One region of the Candidatus Pelagibacter sp. HIMB1509 genome, then DNA from elsewhere that is predicted to be linked to it. Evidence: riboswitches for the same ligand, from Rfam matches in the RefSeq annotation. Region 1 holds a riboswitch; the other holds the start of a gene.
What was found. Region 1 has a riboswitch for S-adenosylmethionine ahead of ACTTBO_RS03425 (homocysteine S-methyltransferase family protein). Riboswitches for the same ligand answer to the same signal wherever they lie in the genome.
Positions count from the first base shown of each region.

Region 2: it holds a riboswitch for S-adenosylmethionine, as region 1 does, so the genes downstream of both, ACTTBO_RS02120 (homocysteine S-methyltransferase family protein) here and ACTTBO_RS03425 (homocysteine S-methyltransferase family protein) in region 1, are expected to answer to the same signal.

Region 1 covers NZ_JBNAIU010000001.1:663,915-672,111, reverse strand. Annotated here, with positions in the region: gene moaA (GTP 3',8-cyclase MoaA) at 1-245, shown strand, start outside; gene moaC (cyclic pyranopterin monophosphate synthase MoaC) at 247-792, shown strand; gene ACTTBO_RS03470 (molybdopterin biosynthesis protein MoeD) at 798-1,067, shown strand; gene ACTTBO_RS03465 (molybdopterin synthase catalytic subunit) at 1,067-1,519, shown strand; gene msrP (protein-methionine-sulfoxide reductase catalytic subunit MsrP) at 1,506-2,411, shown strand; gene ACTTBO_RS03455 (sulfite oxidase heme-binding subunit YedZ) at 2,411-2,995, shown strand; gene ACTTBO_RS03450 (DUF1244 domain-containing protein) at 2,988-3,233, shown strand; gene ACTTBO_RS03445 (YqaA family protein) at 3,255-3,671, shown strand; gene ACTTBO_RS03440 (molybdenum cofactor synthesis domain-containing protein) at 3,652-4,152, opposite strand; gene ACTTBO_RS03435 (sulfite exporter TauE/SafE family protein) at 4,167-4,913, shown strand; gene ACTTBO_RS03430 (putative 2OG-Fe(II) oxygenase) at 4,950-5,540, shown strand; SAM riboswitch class V at 5,632-5,694, shown strand; gene ACTTBO_RS03425 (homocysteine S-methyltransferase family protein) at 5,702-6,607, shown strand; gene ACTTBO_RS03420 (DMT family transporter) at 6,600-7,481, opposite strand; gene ACTTBO_RS03415 (YbaK/EbsC family protein) at 7,478-7,960, opposite strand; gene glnA (type I glutamate--ammonia ligase) at 8,101-8,197, shown strand, end outside.
Region 2 covers NZ_JBNAIU010000001.1:403,956-412,152, reverse strand. Annotated here, with positions in the region: gene ctaD (cytochrome c oxidase subunit I) at 1-21, opposite strand, end outside; gene coxB (cytochrome c oxidase subunit II) at 23-838, opposite strand; gene ACTTBO_RS02130 (RsmE family RNA methyltransferase) at 900-1,601, opposite strand; gene ACTTBO_RS02125 (haloacid dehalogenase type II) at 1,618-2,289, shown strand; gene ACTTBO_RS02120 (homocysteine S-methyltransferase family protein) at 2,292-3,350, opposite strand; SAM riboswitch class V at 3,417-3,482, opposite strand; gene ACTTBO_RS02115 (winged helix-turn-helix transcriptional regulator) at 3,627-3,986, opposite strand; gene ACTTBO_RS02110 (CDGSH iron-sulfur domain-containing protein) at 4,112-4,348, shown strand; gene ACTTBO_RS02105 (DoxX family protein) at 4,352-4,729, shown strand; gene ACTTBO_RS02100 (pirin family protein) at 4,730-5,566, shown strand; gene ACTTBO_RS02095 (quinone oxidoreductase family protein) at 5,570-6,541, shown strand; gene ACTTBO_RS02090 (DUF2721 domain-containing protein) at 6,538-6,942, opposite strand; gene ubiA (4-hydroxybenzoate octaprenyltransferase) at 6,995-7,864, shown strand; gene ACTTBO_RS02080 (ABC transporter ATP-binding protein) at 7,861-8,197, shown strand, end outside.

The sequences.
Region 1 (8,197 bases):
TTGCACCCTACTCAAAAGATTTTTGCAAGAGTTGTAATAGACTGAGAATAACTGCCAAAGGTGATTTAAGATTGTGTTTATTTGGAAATACTGGAATAAATATTAGACACTTGATGCAAAGAGATGACCAAACTGAAGAACTAAAAGATTTAATTTTGAAACAATTAAATTATAAAAAAGAGTCTCACTATTTAGAAATAGGAGAAACAGGATTAACAAAAAATCTATCAACAACAGGTGGATAAGATGAAAAATTTAAAGATTGTAACTAACAACGATTTAAAAAACTGGGCTAAAGAAATTTTTGAAAAAAATTCATTTAAAATGATTGATGTTTCTGAAAAAAAAGAAACATTCCGTAGAGCTTTGGCATCAGGAAAAATTTATGTTGGCAAAAAGGTATTTGAACTTATTAAAAGTAAAAAGATGCCTAAGGGTGATCCAATTACTTTAGCAGAAGTTTCGGCAGTATTAGGTGTTAAAAAAACAAGTGAATTAATACCTTTGTGTCATCCTCTTCCAATAGATCATACGGCTACTAAAATCATAATGAATAAAGAAGATAGTTCACTAGAAGTATACTGTGTGGTTTCCGCTTATGCCAAAACAGGTGTAGAGATGGAAGCAATAATGGGTGTAAATGCAGCTCTGATTACAATTTACGATTTAAGCAAAATTGTAAATCCTCATTTAAAAATAGATAATGTAAAATTATTAATTAAAGAAGGAGGAAAAACTGGATTATGGAAAAATCCAGATGGACTTCCGAACTTTTTAAAAGATTTTTTCTAAACTTTATGAAAGTTAAAATTGAGTTGTTTGGAGCTGCAAGAGATTTTAATGACCAAAATTTATTAGAACTAGATCTAGGTCAAAAGACAACAATCAAGGATATAAGAAATAAAATAATTCAATATGTAGATCAGAAATTTAATGGAAATGAATATTATATAAAAATCATTAACTCTTCAGCTTTTTGTTCAGAAAAAAATAATATTGTTAGCGACAATTATAAAATCACAAATAATGAAAAAATTGGTATTATTCCCCCAATTGGAGGAGGTTAATGCTTCATACTGACATTGTAGATAGTAAAGTTAAAAAATTATCATTAATTGATGCTGAAAAATTTATAGCATCTAATGATTTTGGAGCTTCATTAATTTTTAGTGGGACAGTTCGTAATCAAAATAATAATAAAAGTGTTTTAGGTATTACATATGACAGTCATGATGCTTTGGTAATAAAAAGTTTTGAGGAAATTTATAATGAAGCTGAAGAAAAACTAAATATAAACAATAAGAGTGTTTTTATTGAACATGCCAAAGGTTACTTAAATTTAGGAGAAATTAGTATTATTATAGCAGTTGCATGTAAGCATAGAGATGAGGCTTACGTTCTATCAAGATATATAATAGAAGAAATTAAAAAAAGGTCTCCTATATGGAAAAAAGAACATTACACAAATAATCAAAGTGATTGGCTAAAAGGAAATCCTATTATTCATGAAAAAAATTAAGTATTCAGAAATTACACCAGAGAAAATTTATAAAAATAGAAGATCATTTATTAAATCTCTTGGGTATGGTGCAAGTTCTTTAGCATTAGTCACAATTCCTTTTGCAAGTCAATCTCAAGCTGATGATAGGAATGAACTTACAAGCTTCAAAGACATAACAACTTATAATAATTATTATGAGTTCGGTACTTCAAAGAGTGATCCTTATGTTAATTCACAAAATTTTAAAACATCACCATGGACACTAAGTATTGAAGGGGAAGTTGAAAAACCTATCAAAATTTCTATGGAAGAAATAACCGAAACATTTGTATCTGAAGAAAGAATATACAGATTAAGATGTGTAGAAGGATGGTCAATGGTTATTCCATGGATGGGTTTTTCGCTAAGTAAATTATTGTCAAAAGTAAACCCAACTAGCAAAGCAAAGTATGTTGAATTTGAAAGTGTTTATGATCCTGAACAAATGAAAGGTCAAAGATATCCGGTTTTGAACTGGCCTTATAAAGAAGGATTAAGAATTGATGAAGCAATGCACCCTTTAACTACAGTTGTGACTGGTTTGTATGGTAAAAAGCTTCCAAATCAAAATGGAGCGCCTCTGAGAATATTTATCCCTTGGAAGTATGGTTTCAAAAGTGCAAAAGCAATTGTTAAGATAAAATTTGTAGAAAAAATGCCAACTTCATCATGGATGTGGGCATCTCCACGAGAATATGGATTTTACTCTAATGTTAATCCTAATGTAGATCATCCTAGATGGTCTCAAGCAACAGAAAGAATAATTGGTAAAGATATTTGGGTGCCAAGAGTAAAAACATTGATGTTTAATGGTTACGGAGATGAAGTTGCAAATTTATATACAGGGATGGATCTAAAAAAATATTTTTAATGAGAAAATATTTTAAACCAGGTGTATTTATTTTAAGCACAATTCCATTTTTATTAATTTTTTACAAAATATACTTCAATAAACTTGGGCCAGAACCTGTAAAAGAAATTACTCATTTTACTGGAGAGTGGACTTTAATATTTATCTGTCTAACATTAAGTATGACGCCACTTAAAAGGCTAACTAATTTAAATATTTGGATAAGTTTTAGAAGAATGTTGGGATTGTTTGTTTTTTTTTATGCATCTCTTCATCTCCTTACTTACGTAGGTATAGATTATAGATTTAATTTACAGCCGATAATTGATGATGTTCTGAAAAAAAAATACATCTTTATTGGATTTGCAGCATGGGTATTACTACTTCCATTGGCAATTACATCTTCTCAAATGATGATGAAGTTGCTTAAAAACAATTGGAAAAAATTACACAGATTAATTTACGTGATAGCGATATTTGGAGCTCTTCATTATATATGGTTATCTAAAACAATTTTTTTTAGACCATTAGTATATTTGGTAATAATACTTGTTTTACTTGCTTTAAGAATTAACATTAAAAATAGGAACGTAAATTATGGATGATAATCTAAAAAAAGAAATTCAATCAGCTACACTTGAAAGATTAATGAAACATTTAGATGAAAGAAAAGACGTTCAAAACATTGATTTAATGAATTTAGCTGGATTTTGCAGAAATTGTTTGTCTAGATGGTACAGAGAAGAAGCTGAAAAAAAAGGAGTAGAAATATCAGATCCTGATGCAAAGCAACATATTTATGGAATGCCCTACTCTGAATGGAAAGAAAAATACCAAAAATAACTTTCTATTCAATTCAAGTTAATGTTTGCTTATTTAAGTCTATTTATTGTTTCATTTTTAGCAGCAACAATACTTCCTTTTTCATCAGAGGCTATATTAGCAACTTATCTGTTATCAGAAACATATAACAAATTTTTTTTAATATTTATTGCAAGTTTTGGAAATATTTTAGGATCTATCTTCAATTGGTTTCTAGGAATTTATTTCTTGAAATTTCAAGATAAAAAATGGTTTCCTTTTACCAACACACAAATTGATAAATCATCCAGGTGGTTTAAAAAGTATGGTAAATGGTCTTTGTTATTTGCGTGGGTACCAATTATTGGTGATCCACTTACTTTTATCGCTGGAACGATGAGAATTAAATTTTTAATTTTTTTATTTCTTGTAAGTTTTGGAAAAATAATGAGATATTTTTTTATTTCTCTTTTAGTCTAGGAAACAATTCGACAAAATTACAAGGTTTATGATTAATATCTAATTGATGTTTAAGGATACCGTCCCAAGCATCTGTTACTCCTCCTGAGGATCCTGGTAAGGCAAATATGTATTTACCATTTGATAGAACTGCACAAGCTCTAGATTGAATTGAAGACGTACCAACTGTTTTTAAACTAATAGTCCTAAAAACTTCACCAAATCCTGGAATATGTTTATCTGCTATTTCATCAACAGCTTCAGGTGTAATATCTCTTCCAGTTAAACCTGTGCCACCAGTTGTAATGATAACGTCAATATCTTTATGACTAGTCCAATCTTTTAAAATTTTAACTATATCTGCTTTATTATCTTTACAAATTTTTCTATCAATTAATTGATGATTGGCCTCTTTAATTTTTTCAACCAAGATCGCACCAGATTTATCGTTATCAATTGTTCTTGTATCTGTTACAGTTAGTAAAGCTATATTTACAATCATAAATAAATTTTTTAATGATTATACTTACAATATTTTTTTTTATAACTGCAATATTATATTCAAGTATAGGATTTGGTGGTGGCTCCACTTATCTTGCTTTACTTTTAATTTGGGATGTTCCTTACTATATTTTTCCAATTTTAGCTTTAATTTGTAATATTATTGTAGTTTCTGGAAATTCTATAAATTTTTTAAAATCAAAAAATATTAATTTTAATTTACTATATCCTTACTTAATTGGTTCTATACCTCTTGCTTTTATCGGAGCATCTATATCAATTGACAAAAATTTATTTGAAATTTTACTTTTCTTTATTTTAATATTAGCTGGAGTTTTTTTACTTATTGAAAGCAAATCCTTTAACAAAAAAGAAATTCTTATTAAAAAAATACCCTTGATTTTCTCAATATTAATAGGATCAATAATCGGTTTTGTATCTGGTTTGGTTGGAATTGGTGGTGGGATATTTTTAAGTCCTATTTTATTTTTGATGAAAGCAGGATTTCCAAGGCATATAACAAGTACTGCATCTTTATTTATTTTAGTAAATTCAATTTTTGGTATAGGTGGACAATTAACAAAGGATATAGTCTTCAACGAATTTTTAAATTACTGGCCACTATTTATTGCTGTCTTAATTGGTGGCCAAATTGGAAGTTTTTTAAATATAAAATTCCTATCTAACAAAATATTAGCCCTAATGACTGCATGTCTAGTAATTTTTGTAGCTATAAGAATGGGCATAACACTTATTGCATAAGTTGAATTAATTATTTTTTGATATATTTAATCTCTGATGAAAAATTTTAAACCATTTGGGCCTTCAATAGGAAAATCTAAAATTTCTAAAAAATTTTTAGAAAAACTTAACAATGAAGTTGATACAAAAATATTCTCAAAATCAAATGATTATAGTTCAAAATTAGCAAGTCAAATTAGAAAAGAAGTTCAAATTTCTAAAAGTTTTATAAAAAAAAATTTGGAAAAAGAATTAATAAAAAATATTAAAATTTTTCTAACTAAAGAGCATATTAAAAAAATTAAAGAAATTAGAATTTTAAACCTGTGGGTCGTTAGCCAATATAAAAATGAGTATAATCCTATACATTATCATGAAGGGGACTTATCAGGTGTTGGTTATTTAAAAATTCCAAAACATATGACAAAAAATAAAAATGTTAAAAATAAAAAAATAAGAACAAATGGAACAATTGATTTTATAAATGGACAAAGAGCTTTTCTTTCAAAAAGTATTTTTAATTTGATACCAAAAACAGGCGATCTTTTAATATTTCCAAACTACTTAATGCATACAGCCTACCCCTTTAATATTGAGGAAGAAAGAAGATCGTTTTCTTTCAATGCTAAAATAATTTTTAATAAATAATTTACAAATTTTAATAATATTATATAAATCTAGTTGCCGATTTGATCCTATTGCGGGCATAAACTGCTAAAATGGAAATTCCCAATAGATCTAATTAGCAAGGTAGTTGAACTATATTGTGCACCTGCATGTAGCTTAAGCACTAAAAAAGTGAGGATAAAATGAATAAAGATTTTTTTAAAACAACAAAAATTTTAGATGGTGGAATGGGTCAAGAGTTATTGGCCAGAGGTATGGAACCTAAAGGAACTTTGTGGAGTGCAAATGCTTTAATTGAGGAAAAATACCACAACTTAATACTTAATATTCATAATGATTTTATTAAATCGGGAGCTGATGTAATTGTAACTACAACTTTTACAACCAGAAGAAAAAGATTGAGAGAAAATGGAATAGAAGATCAATTTAAATTCTTAAATCAGAAAGCCTGTGAAATTGCACAAAAAGCTAAATTAAATAATCCACATATTAAAATTGCAGGAGGACTCCCGCCTCAAGATTTGACATATGAAGAAGACAAGAGAAGTGAAAAAGAAATCACAAACGATCATTCGGAATTAGCAGAAATACTAAACCCTTCAGTAGATTTTTTCTATTTTGATGTCTGGAGCAGTATCAAAGAAATTAGATGCGGAATAGAAGCTATTAAGAAATTTAATAAACCATACTTAGTTGGGGTTCATATTTCTGAAGGTAACTCTTTACCAAGTGGAGAAAAAATTTCTGAAATTAATTCAATAATTACTGAAAATTGCCTAGGAGTAATTCTAGCATGTGTTTCGCCTGAAAATTATGAGAATAATTTAGATGAAATTCAAAAACTTAAAGTTCCATTTGGTTTCAAATTAAACGGATTTGTAACAACTAAACCAAAAGGTGGTTATACTTCTCAGTATAAAGAAAATGATGGATCTAACCCCAATAGTTTTTTAGGTCAAAGAAAAGATTTAGATCCTGAAAAAATATCAATGTTTGCAAAAAAATTTAGAGAAAATGGAGCAACTATTCTTGGAGGATGCTGTGAAACTCGTCCTTCTCATATAGAGGCAATAAAAAATACTATTTAACTTTTGTACCTTTTTTTACAAAATAGATACCTATAACAACTGCTATCAACGAAATTATAACTTTAGTAGTAACCAATTCTTTTAAAAAGATATAACTTAAAATAGTACCAAATATTGGAATTAGATAAGATACTTGAGATTGAAAAATTAAACCATTGTTAATTAAAATTCTAAATCTCAATAACCAGGCAATTCCAGTAGATACCAAACCAAGATAAATAACTGAAATAGTAGAATCTAATCTTGGAACAGTTTTCCAAGGTTGTTCAATCAAACATACTAAAGGTAATAATATAATAGTAGCCCAAATCAAAATTGAACTGGTAACATTTTCATTTTTTTTCTTGCTAATTTTAAGTGTTAAAAGACCTCCAATCACATAACAGGTAGATCCTAACAAAATTAATAATGCTGAAGTAAAGTTATTTTCATTAATTAATAAATTATCTGAAAATAAATAAACTATTCCTGAAAATCCTATTAAAATTCCAATTGTCCTAGTTAAATTAAATTTTTCATTTTTAGTAAAAAAATGTCCTAGAACAGTTGAGCTTAATGTAGTCGTTGACATTAAAATTGCTGCCAAGTTACTTTGAACAGATTTAACGCCATATGCTATTAAAAAAAACGGAGCTACTAAATTTATAAATCCAATCATTGCAAACCAATGCCAATCTTTTGAAAATGCCTCGATTTTAATTTGTTTGTAAAAGCAAAGTAGTAAAACTGGAATTGAACCAAAAAAAACTCTTAGAAATGCAATCGTAACAGGTCCAAACGAGTAGGTTGCTATTTTAATATTAAAAAAAGCAGATGCCCAAATCAATGCTAACAACGTTAATAAACTATAATCAATTAGTTTTGGTTCTCTCATTCAATAATATCTTCTGGTGTTCCGTTTGTTATTTCAATTAACTTATTATAATTTATTTTGAAAACAGCATTTGGATGTCCAGCTGCACCAAATATATCTGGGAATCTTTCAAGACTTTTATCAATAAAGATTTTACATCGCTTCAAGTGCCCTACTGGAGACACTCCACCAATTGTATATCCAGTGTTTTCTTTAACTGCCTCAGGAGATGCCATAGACACATCTTTTTCATTGAGAATTTTTTTTAACTTATTTAACGAGCAACGCTTGTCTCCAGATACCAAGCTTAATATATAGTTGTCACCTGCCCTAAAAAGTAAACTTTTAACAATAGCACCAACGTTGCAACCCAAAGCTGTAGCAGCATCATTGGCCGTTCTTGCTGTTTTTTCTAAGACGATAACATTTAAATTTTGATCAAATGTTTTAAGAGCTTTTTTTGCCCTTTTTACCGGTTCTTTATTTAGTATTGATTCCATTGAATTTATAAAATTCCCTAATTTGATTGAGTAGATACACTACTTATGTAAAAAATGCATAGGTGTTATTTATTAAATAAGCATTATTTTTTAACTTTTTTTTGCTAATTAAGCTCCATCAAAATTACATAGGAGACAAAATGAGTGCAGAAAACGTTTTAAAATTTATGAAAGAAAAAGAAGCAGAATTTGTGGATCTAAGATTTACTGATCCAAGAGGAAAACTTCAACATTTAA
Region 2 (8,197 bases), 260 kb from region 1:
TGATGCAGTTTGTGTATACATATTATTTACTCGCTAGTTTTTTAAATTGATCTTCTTCATTAATTTCTTTTGCAAATTTTATTTTAGCTCCAGTAAGCCATTCTTGATATTCTTCTTCAGGAACTACTCTTACTGTAATCGGCATAAAAGCATGTTTAATTCCACAAAGCTCAGAACACTGTCCATAATAAGTTCCAACTTCTTCTGCTTTAAACCATGTTTCATTTATTCTTCCAGGAACTGCATCTCTTTTAACTCCAAAAGATGGTAAAGCCCAAGCGTGTAAAACATCATTTGCAGTAATTAAAACTTTAACTACTTTATTTACTGGAACAACTAATTCATTATCTACAGCTAACAATCTAGGCTGATTTTCTTTTAAATCTTTATCTTCAATCATGTAAGAGTCGAAAATAATATTTTCATCTGGATACTCATATCCCCAGTACCATTGATAACCAATTGCCTTAACTGTTACATCTGCTTTTGGTATTGAGTCTTGTTTATATAAAATCTTAAACGATGGAACTGCCATCACAATTAAAATTAAACATGGAATTAATGTCCATAAAACTTCTACTGCAACATTGTGAGTTCTTTTAGAAGGAACTGGATTTGCTGATGCTCTAAATCTGATACATGCATATACCATCAAAAATAAAACGAAAACACTTATCGCAATTATGATTGGTAATAACAATTTATCATGAAAATTAACGATATCTCTCATAGACTCTGATGCTGCTTTTTGAAAACCTAATTGCCAATCTTTCGGCTGGTTAGCAAACGCAACTGCAGGAGTTAAAATTGAAAGAATTGTTAATAAAATTTTTTTCATTTTTTTAACCCTATATAGAACGTCTTCAAAAAAATTACACTTTAGTTTTCGCGACAAAATATCAATTTATGGCGTATTTTATGATCGATATAGCTGAAATTACAGCTGTTTCAGATCTCAATATATTCTCATTAATTTTCAGTGGTTGAACTCGGCTAAATTTTAGAATCTTTGCCCTTTCCTCTTCAGAAAAATCTCCTTCTGGACCTATAATTACACATGTAGGTTTATCTGTAATCTTCTTTAAATCTATTTTGGTATTTTCAGAATTTAGATCAGTAAAAATTAAATCCATTTCATTACTATTTAAAAAACTATCTAATGATCTTGGGTCCTCAATATCTGGAACATTAATTCTATTCGATTGCTCTGATGCTTCAATAATTACTTTCTCTAATCGTTCTTTATTAATCTTACGAACAATCGTTCTATCAAATATAATTGGAATAAATTTTGTAACTCCTAACTCAGTTGCTTTTTGAATCATAAAATTAAAGTAATTTGATTTAATTGGAGAAAACGCAAGCCATAATTCTTTAGAATTTTCTTTTTGTCTTAATTGTTTTGTAACATTAAATTTAACAATACCTTTTGAGATGTTTAAAATTTTTGCTTCCCACTCACCACTACTGTTAAATAAAGAAAAAATTTCATTTTCTTTAACTCTCATTACTTTGTTTACGTAATGCGATTGAGATTTATCAAGCGTATCAGTTAAATTATTAGATAAACTTTTAGAAAAATATAATCTAATGTTACTCATATTATTAAATTAGTTTATGAAAAATATTAAAGCAATAATTTTTGACGCTTACGGCACTTTATTCGATGTAAATTCAGCAGCAGAAAAATGCAAAGATAAAATTGGTAATAAGTGGGAAACTTTTGCAAATTATTGGAGAACCACACAATTAGAATACACTTGGCTTAGAAGTTTAATGAAAAGACATAAAGATTTTTGGCAAATCACTGAAGACAGTTTGGATAAATCAATGAGTGTATTTAAAATAGATAATTCAATGAGAGATGAATTATTAGACCTTTACAAAATTCTCTCACCTTTTGAAGAAGTTCCAAAAGTATTAAAATCTTTAAAAGAAAAAAATTTTAAACTAGCAATACTTTCCAATGGGACACCTTCTTTATTAAATGAATTAGTAAGTAGTAATAATTTAAATAATTTATTTGATGATATTTTTTCAATTGAAGAAGTTGGTGTATTTAAGCCTGATTCTAAAGTTTATGATATACCAGTAAAAAAATACAAAATTGAAAAAAATGAAGTTGCTTTTTTAAGTGCGAATACTTGGGATGTATCTGGGGGAGGGAACTATGGATACAATTCTATTTGGGTAAACAGAAGCAATAATATTTTTGATAAACTTGATTACCAACCAAAATTAGAAATCAAAAACTTAATTGATCTGCTACCCAAAATAGATACTAAATAATACTAAGCTTTATCTCCATAATCAGTCATGTGTTTTGGAATTCTTTTATTTTTTCCATACATGAAATGATTTTCCATGTTTTCTCTATACTTACTTGCTGGTACCTTTAATCCAACAGACTCACATACTTCTCTGATTAACATTGGGTTAGCACCACAACAGACACCAAGATAATGTACACCTAAAATATTTGCCCATTTTGCAAATTGACCTATTTCATATCTATTACAAAAATGAGGATCTAGTGCTGTTGGAAAAGTTCTTCCGTGTGGTGATGGGCAAGAACAATCATCTCTGTCTGGTAAGTTAAAAAAAGTTGGATATTTTTCATTAGTTCTATATGGGATTGGTAATGCTCCAACATGACATTTCACAGCTTTTCTAATCTCCTTTAGAAAAGGCATCATTGTTGCTGGCCCTCTAAAACAATTTAATCCTACTACATCAGCTCCTCTTTGTTCTAACTCTTTACATGTATCAACAACAGATTTTCCATCCCTCATAATATTTTCACCCATTGGAGAAATGGTTAACACTGTTGGTAAGTTAGCTTTTTTCATTACCTCAAGCGCTTTAAACGCCTCTTCAGCATAATAAAAAGTTTCGCCAATCAACATATCGGCCCCTTCATCTACTGCCCAACCAATCATTTCTGTAAACATAGCTTCAACTTCTTTTTGAGCTTGCTTGTCATCCTCTTTCCAAATATTGGAGTTGGATATATTCCCGGCCATTAAATTTGGTTGTGATCCCTCTGGTGTATCTAAGGCAACTTTTTTTGCAATTTTAAGAGCTGATCTATTTAAGGGTTCAAGCAATTCCTCTTTACCAATTACTCTCATTTTTTCTCTATGACCATTATAGGTAAATGCTTCTACAATATCAGATCCTGCATGTTGAAATTCTCTGTGTAAATTTTCTAAAACTTCAGGATGATCAAGAGATACCATTGGTACAAATTCTCCTGAAGCCATATAGCCTCTTCTTTCTATTTCAAACAAAAAACCCTCAGCACAAATTACTGGTCCTTTATCTAATCTTTCTTTTAAAATATTTGTCATTTTTTTCTCCAAAATTAATCGGAGAAAAGAGCTTAAACTAGCTAAGAGGGTTAGAATAAAAACTCTCTTCTCCTTTTTAGTGCTTTAGCAAAATGCTGGGTGCACAATACGGTTCAAATACCCGGTTCAATTTTGAGGAGCTCAAAAAAAAACCACCAGCTGAAGCGGTGGTTGAGACGTCGCTTTAGCTGGATTTGTAAAGCGCCCGCAATTTAACTTAAATCAGCGCTTAACCAATATCACCATACAATTAATAAAAAGTCAAAAGAATTTGGCTTATCTAATTCTACTTTCTTCAAAGTTTTTGTTGAGTTTTAAGGATATTGTTTTGGTATTTTTTTTATTCCAATCAGAAAATGACTTTAAAATTGGAATAACAGAAAGTCCAAATTCAGTAAGAGAATACTCAACTTTAGGAGGCACTACTTGATGAACTTTTCTATTTATAATTCCATCAATCTCTAATTCCTTGAGTTGTTTTGATAACATTTGTTGTGTGATTGTTTTTAACTCTTTTTTAAGTTTATTAAATCTCACTATTCTATTGTTAAATAAATAAAATAAAATTCTGATTTTCCATTTTCCACCAAGAAAATAAATTGCTCTTTCCGCTGGGCATTCAATATTGTTTTTCATAATACCTATTTAAATACCTTGTTTTATTTTTCAAGGTATGATTATACATACTAGTATGAAAATATTGCGTTCTTGCAGAATTTAACCAGATCATTATTTAGATTAAATATTAGCAAAGGAGATTTATGAGCAAAGGAATAAAAGCAGGAGATCAACCTATTTCTATTGATGTTGAAAAAGGAAAAAATTACTTATGGTGTTCTTGTGGACAAAGTAAGAGCCAACCATTTTGTGATATGTCACATAGAGGAACAGAATTTAAACCAGTTAAATTTGTAGCTGAAGAAAATAAAACTATTTATTTCTGTAATTGTAAACAAACTAACAATCAGCCATTTTGTGATGGTTCACACAACAAATAGACCATGACAAATATTTTAGATTTAGTTGGGAGAATATTTATCTCTTTAGTGTTTTTGTTAAGTGGAATTAATAAAATTGGAAATTATGAAGGAACCATTGGTTGGATGGAGTCTTTGGGAATGCCAGGTATTTTTTTAATTCCAGCAATAATTCTTGAGATAGGTGCTCCAATATTAATAATAATTGGATATAAAGTAAAAATTTCTGCTGCTCTCTTAAGTTTATTTTGCATAGCAACTGCAATTATTTTTCACACAGATTTTAGTAATCAAATGCAATTTGTATCATTTATGAAAAATATAGCATTAGCTGGTGGATTTTTATTTTTGGTGATAAATGAGACAAAAGAGTTTAGTTTAGAAAGGAAATTAGCAAAATAAATGTCAAAAATTGAAGTAAGTAAAATTATAGATCCTATTCCAGCGTCAGATGGTGCAGGAGTAAAATTAAAAAGAAGTATTGGTGTTGAACCAAATTACTTTGATCCTTTCTTAATGCTAGATGAATTTGGATCTGAAAATAGCGAAGATTATATTGCTGGTTTTCCTCCTCACCCACATCGAGGCATTGAAACCGTTACATATATGCTCGCTGGAGATTTTGAACATAAAGATAGCACTGGTGGTGAAGGAAGAATGACCGCAGGTGATGTTCAGTGGATGAAAACAGGAAGTGGTATTATTCATTCAGAGATGCCAGCTATGAAAGAAGGAAGACTTCATGGCTTTCAACTATGGATTAACATGCCTGCTAAATTGAAAATGAGTAAGCCTGAATACATTTATATAGATGCTGATAAAATGAGTGTTCATAAAGATAATGAGAAACAAGTAAAAGTTATTGCAGGTAAATTTGAAAACGCTGAAGGACCTGTAAAAGGTCACAATGTAGAACCAGTTTATTTTGATGTAGAGTTAAAAAAAGATAAAGAATTTAATTTTAGCATTCCACCAACTCACAATACATTTATTTATCTAATTAATGGTGAAATTGAAATTGGCAATGAAAAGCATGATGAAGTTAAAGATAGTACTTTAATATTATTAACAAAAGGTGAAGAGCTTAAAGTTAAAGCAAAAACAGATGCTAAATTTCTTGTAATATCTGGAAAACCGATAAATGAAGAAATTGCAAGAGGTGGTCCTTTTGTGATGAATACTAAAGCAGAAATCTTGCAAGCTGTTCAAGATTATCATAATGGTACATTTGTAAAATAAATTATGAATTCAGTTATAATATCAAAAGCAGGTGGACCAGAAGTTTTAGAATACAAAGAACTTAAGCTTGAGGAACCAAAATCTGATGAAGTAACGATTAAAAACCATGCAATTGGTTTAAATTATATTGATACTTATCATCGATCAGGACTTTATCCATTAACTCTACCCTCTCCAATAGGTCTAGAGGGAGCTGGAGAAATAACTAAAGTTGGCTCAGATGTAAAAGATTTTAAAGTTGGAGATAAAGTTGCATACTGTGCAGCTCCTCTTGGTGCCTATTCAACTCATAGAAATTACCCAACTAAAAACTTGGTAAAAGTTCCTGATAGTGTTGATTTAGAAACAGCAGCAACTTTGATGACAAAAGGAATAACTACCTTTTATCTTTTACATAAAACTTATCCTGTAAAATCAGGTGAAGATATTTTATTCCATGCAGCAGCTGGTGGTGTTGGTCAAATATTTGGACAATGGGCTAAAAGTCTAGGATGCAATGTTATTGGTACTGTCGGTTCAGATGAAAAAATAGAAAATGCAAAACAAAATGGCTACGACCATGTGATTAATTATAACAAAGATAATTTTGCTGAAAGAGTAAAAGAGATTACTGAAGGCAAAGGATTGTCTGTTGTATATGATGGAGTTGGAAAAAATACTTTTGATGGTTCAATTGAATGTTTAAAATTAAGAGGAATGTTGGTTTCTTTTGGTAATGCATCGGGTCCTCTAGATCCAGTTAATGTTGCAAAATCAATTCAACCAAAAGGACTATATTTAACAAGACCAAGTATTATGCAGTACACTACAACAAGAGAAGAGCTTGATGAAGCTGCGAATAAAGTTTTTGAAATGGCCTCAAGTGGAAAAGTAAAAGTAAAAATTTCAAAAAAATATTCTCTAAAAGATATTGTACAAGCGCACAAAGATTTAGAATCTAGAGTTCTTACTGGTCCAGCAGTTATACTTCCCTAGTTCACATCTACATCCATATCAGACATATGGAGTTTAAGTGCATTAGTTGAAATTTGAATTTCTCTTATAAAAAAAATAATTGATATAATCATGGATAAACAACATGAGCCAAAAATTACTCTAGCTGCAAATACTTCATCTAAATAGAGTGCAAATACTGTAAGCATATTAAATAGGAAGCCAAATGAAGCAAATAAAATTGTCCATCTAAGAAGTGTTATCCTTCCACTTAAATTAATAAACTGCTTCTTCCATTCAGGAGGAATATGCTTTTCATAAACATGCTCATCATGAAGCTGACGAATTAAGATACTTAGAGAGTGAAATCTGTTGCTATAAACACTCATAAGTAACGGAATAGCTGGAAACATTAAAGCAGTAACTGTGTAGTCTATGTTCATACGAATCAATTTGATTATGAAACTACCCTTTGTTATTTACAAGTAAAATATTATGAACCAATTAAAACTTTTTATTGATTTAACTAGGCTACAAAAACCAATCGGCTTTATGTTGTTATTTTGGCCTTGTGCATGGGGTTTAACTTTAGCTTATGATTTTTCTTTAAATTTAAATAATTATTTTTTTTATTTAATTTTATTCTTCTTAGGATCTGTTTTAATGAGATCAGCAGGATGCATTGTTAATGATATTTTGGATAAAGAATTTGATGCAAAAGTATTTCGAACTAAAAATCGTCCTATTGCCTCTGGAAAAGTATCTATTTGGCTTGGTATCTTTTACGCAACAGTTTTGTGTTTCTTGGCATTATTAGTTTTAATAAATTTTAATTTATTCACTGTTATTTTGGCGATGACATCTATGCCTCTTGCATTCACTTACCCACTTATGAAAAGGTATACATATTGGCCTCAATTATTTTTAGGAATTACTTTTAATTATGGTTTAATTCTTGGTTGGACCGCAATTACAGATGAATTAAATTTCGTTATTATTTTATTCTACTTAGGAGCCATATTTTGGACACTGGGCTATGATACCATCTACGGATTTCAAGATATTAAAGATGATGAAATAATTGGTTTAAAATCTACTTCAATTAAATTTAAAGGAAATGCAAAAAAATTTATATTCTCATGTTACTCATTTTTAATTATTTTTTTTCTTATGGGAGGATATTATATGAAGTTTAATTATATTTATTTTGTCTTGATGTTAATTACTTTTTTTTATTTATTTTTTTATCAATTGAAAACTATTAATTTGAGGGATTCTACAAGTTGCTTAAATGCATTTAAAAATAATAACCTATTAGGATTAATAATTTTTTTTAATATTTTGGCTGCTAAAAATTTTATATGAGAAAAATAGATACCTTTAAAAGGTTGTATAAAGATTATACAAAGAAACATTTAAACAAAATAATTATATCTGCTTTGTTTTCAATACTTGTAGCTGGTAGTACTTCTTCGATTGCTTGGCTATTAGATCCCGCAATAAAAAAAATATTTATTGATAAAGATCAAAAACTAATTTTTATCATTCCTTTACTTATAATCGTGGCATTCGCGACTAAAGGTATTTCTCTATATATCGCGAAAGTAATGATGATAAATGTTGGTGAAGAAGTAAAAAAAAAACTACAGTATGATATGTTGAGATCTTTAATAAGAGCAGATACTCAATTTATTGATA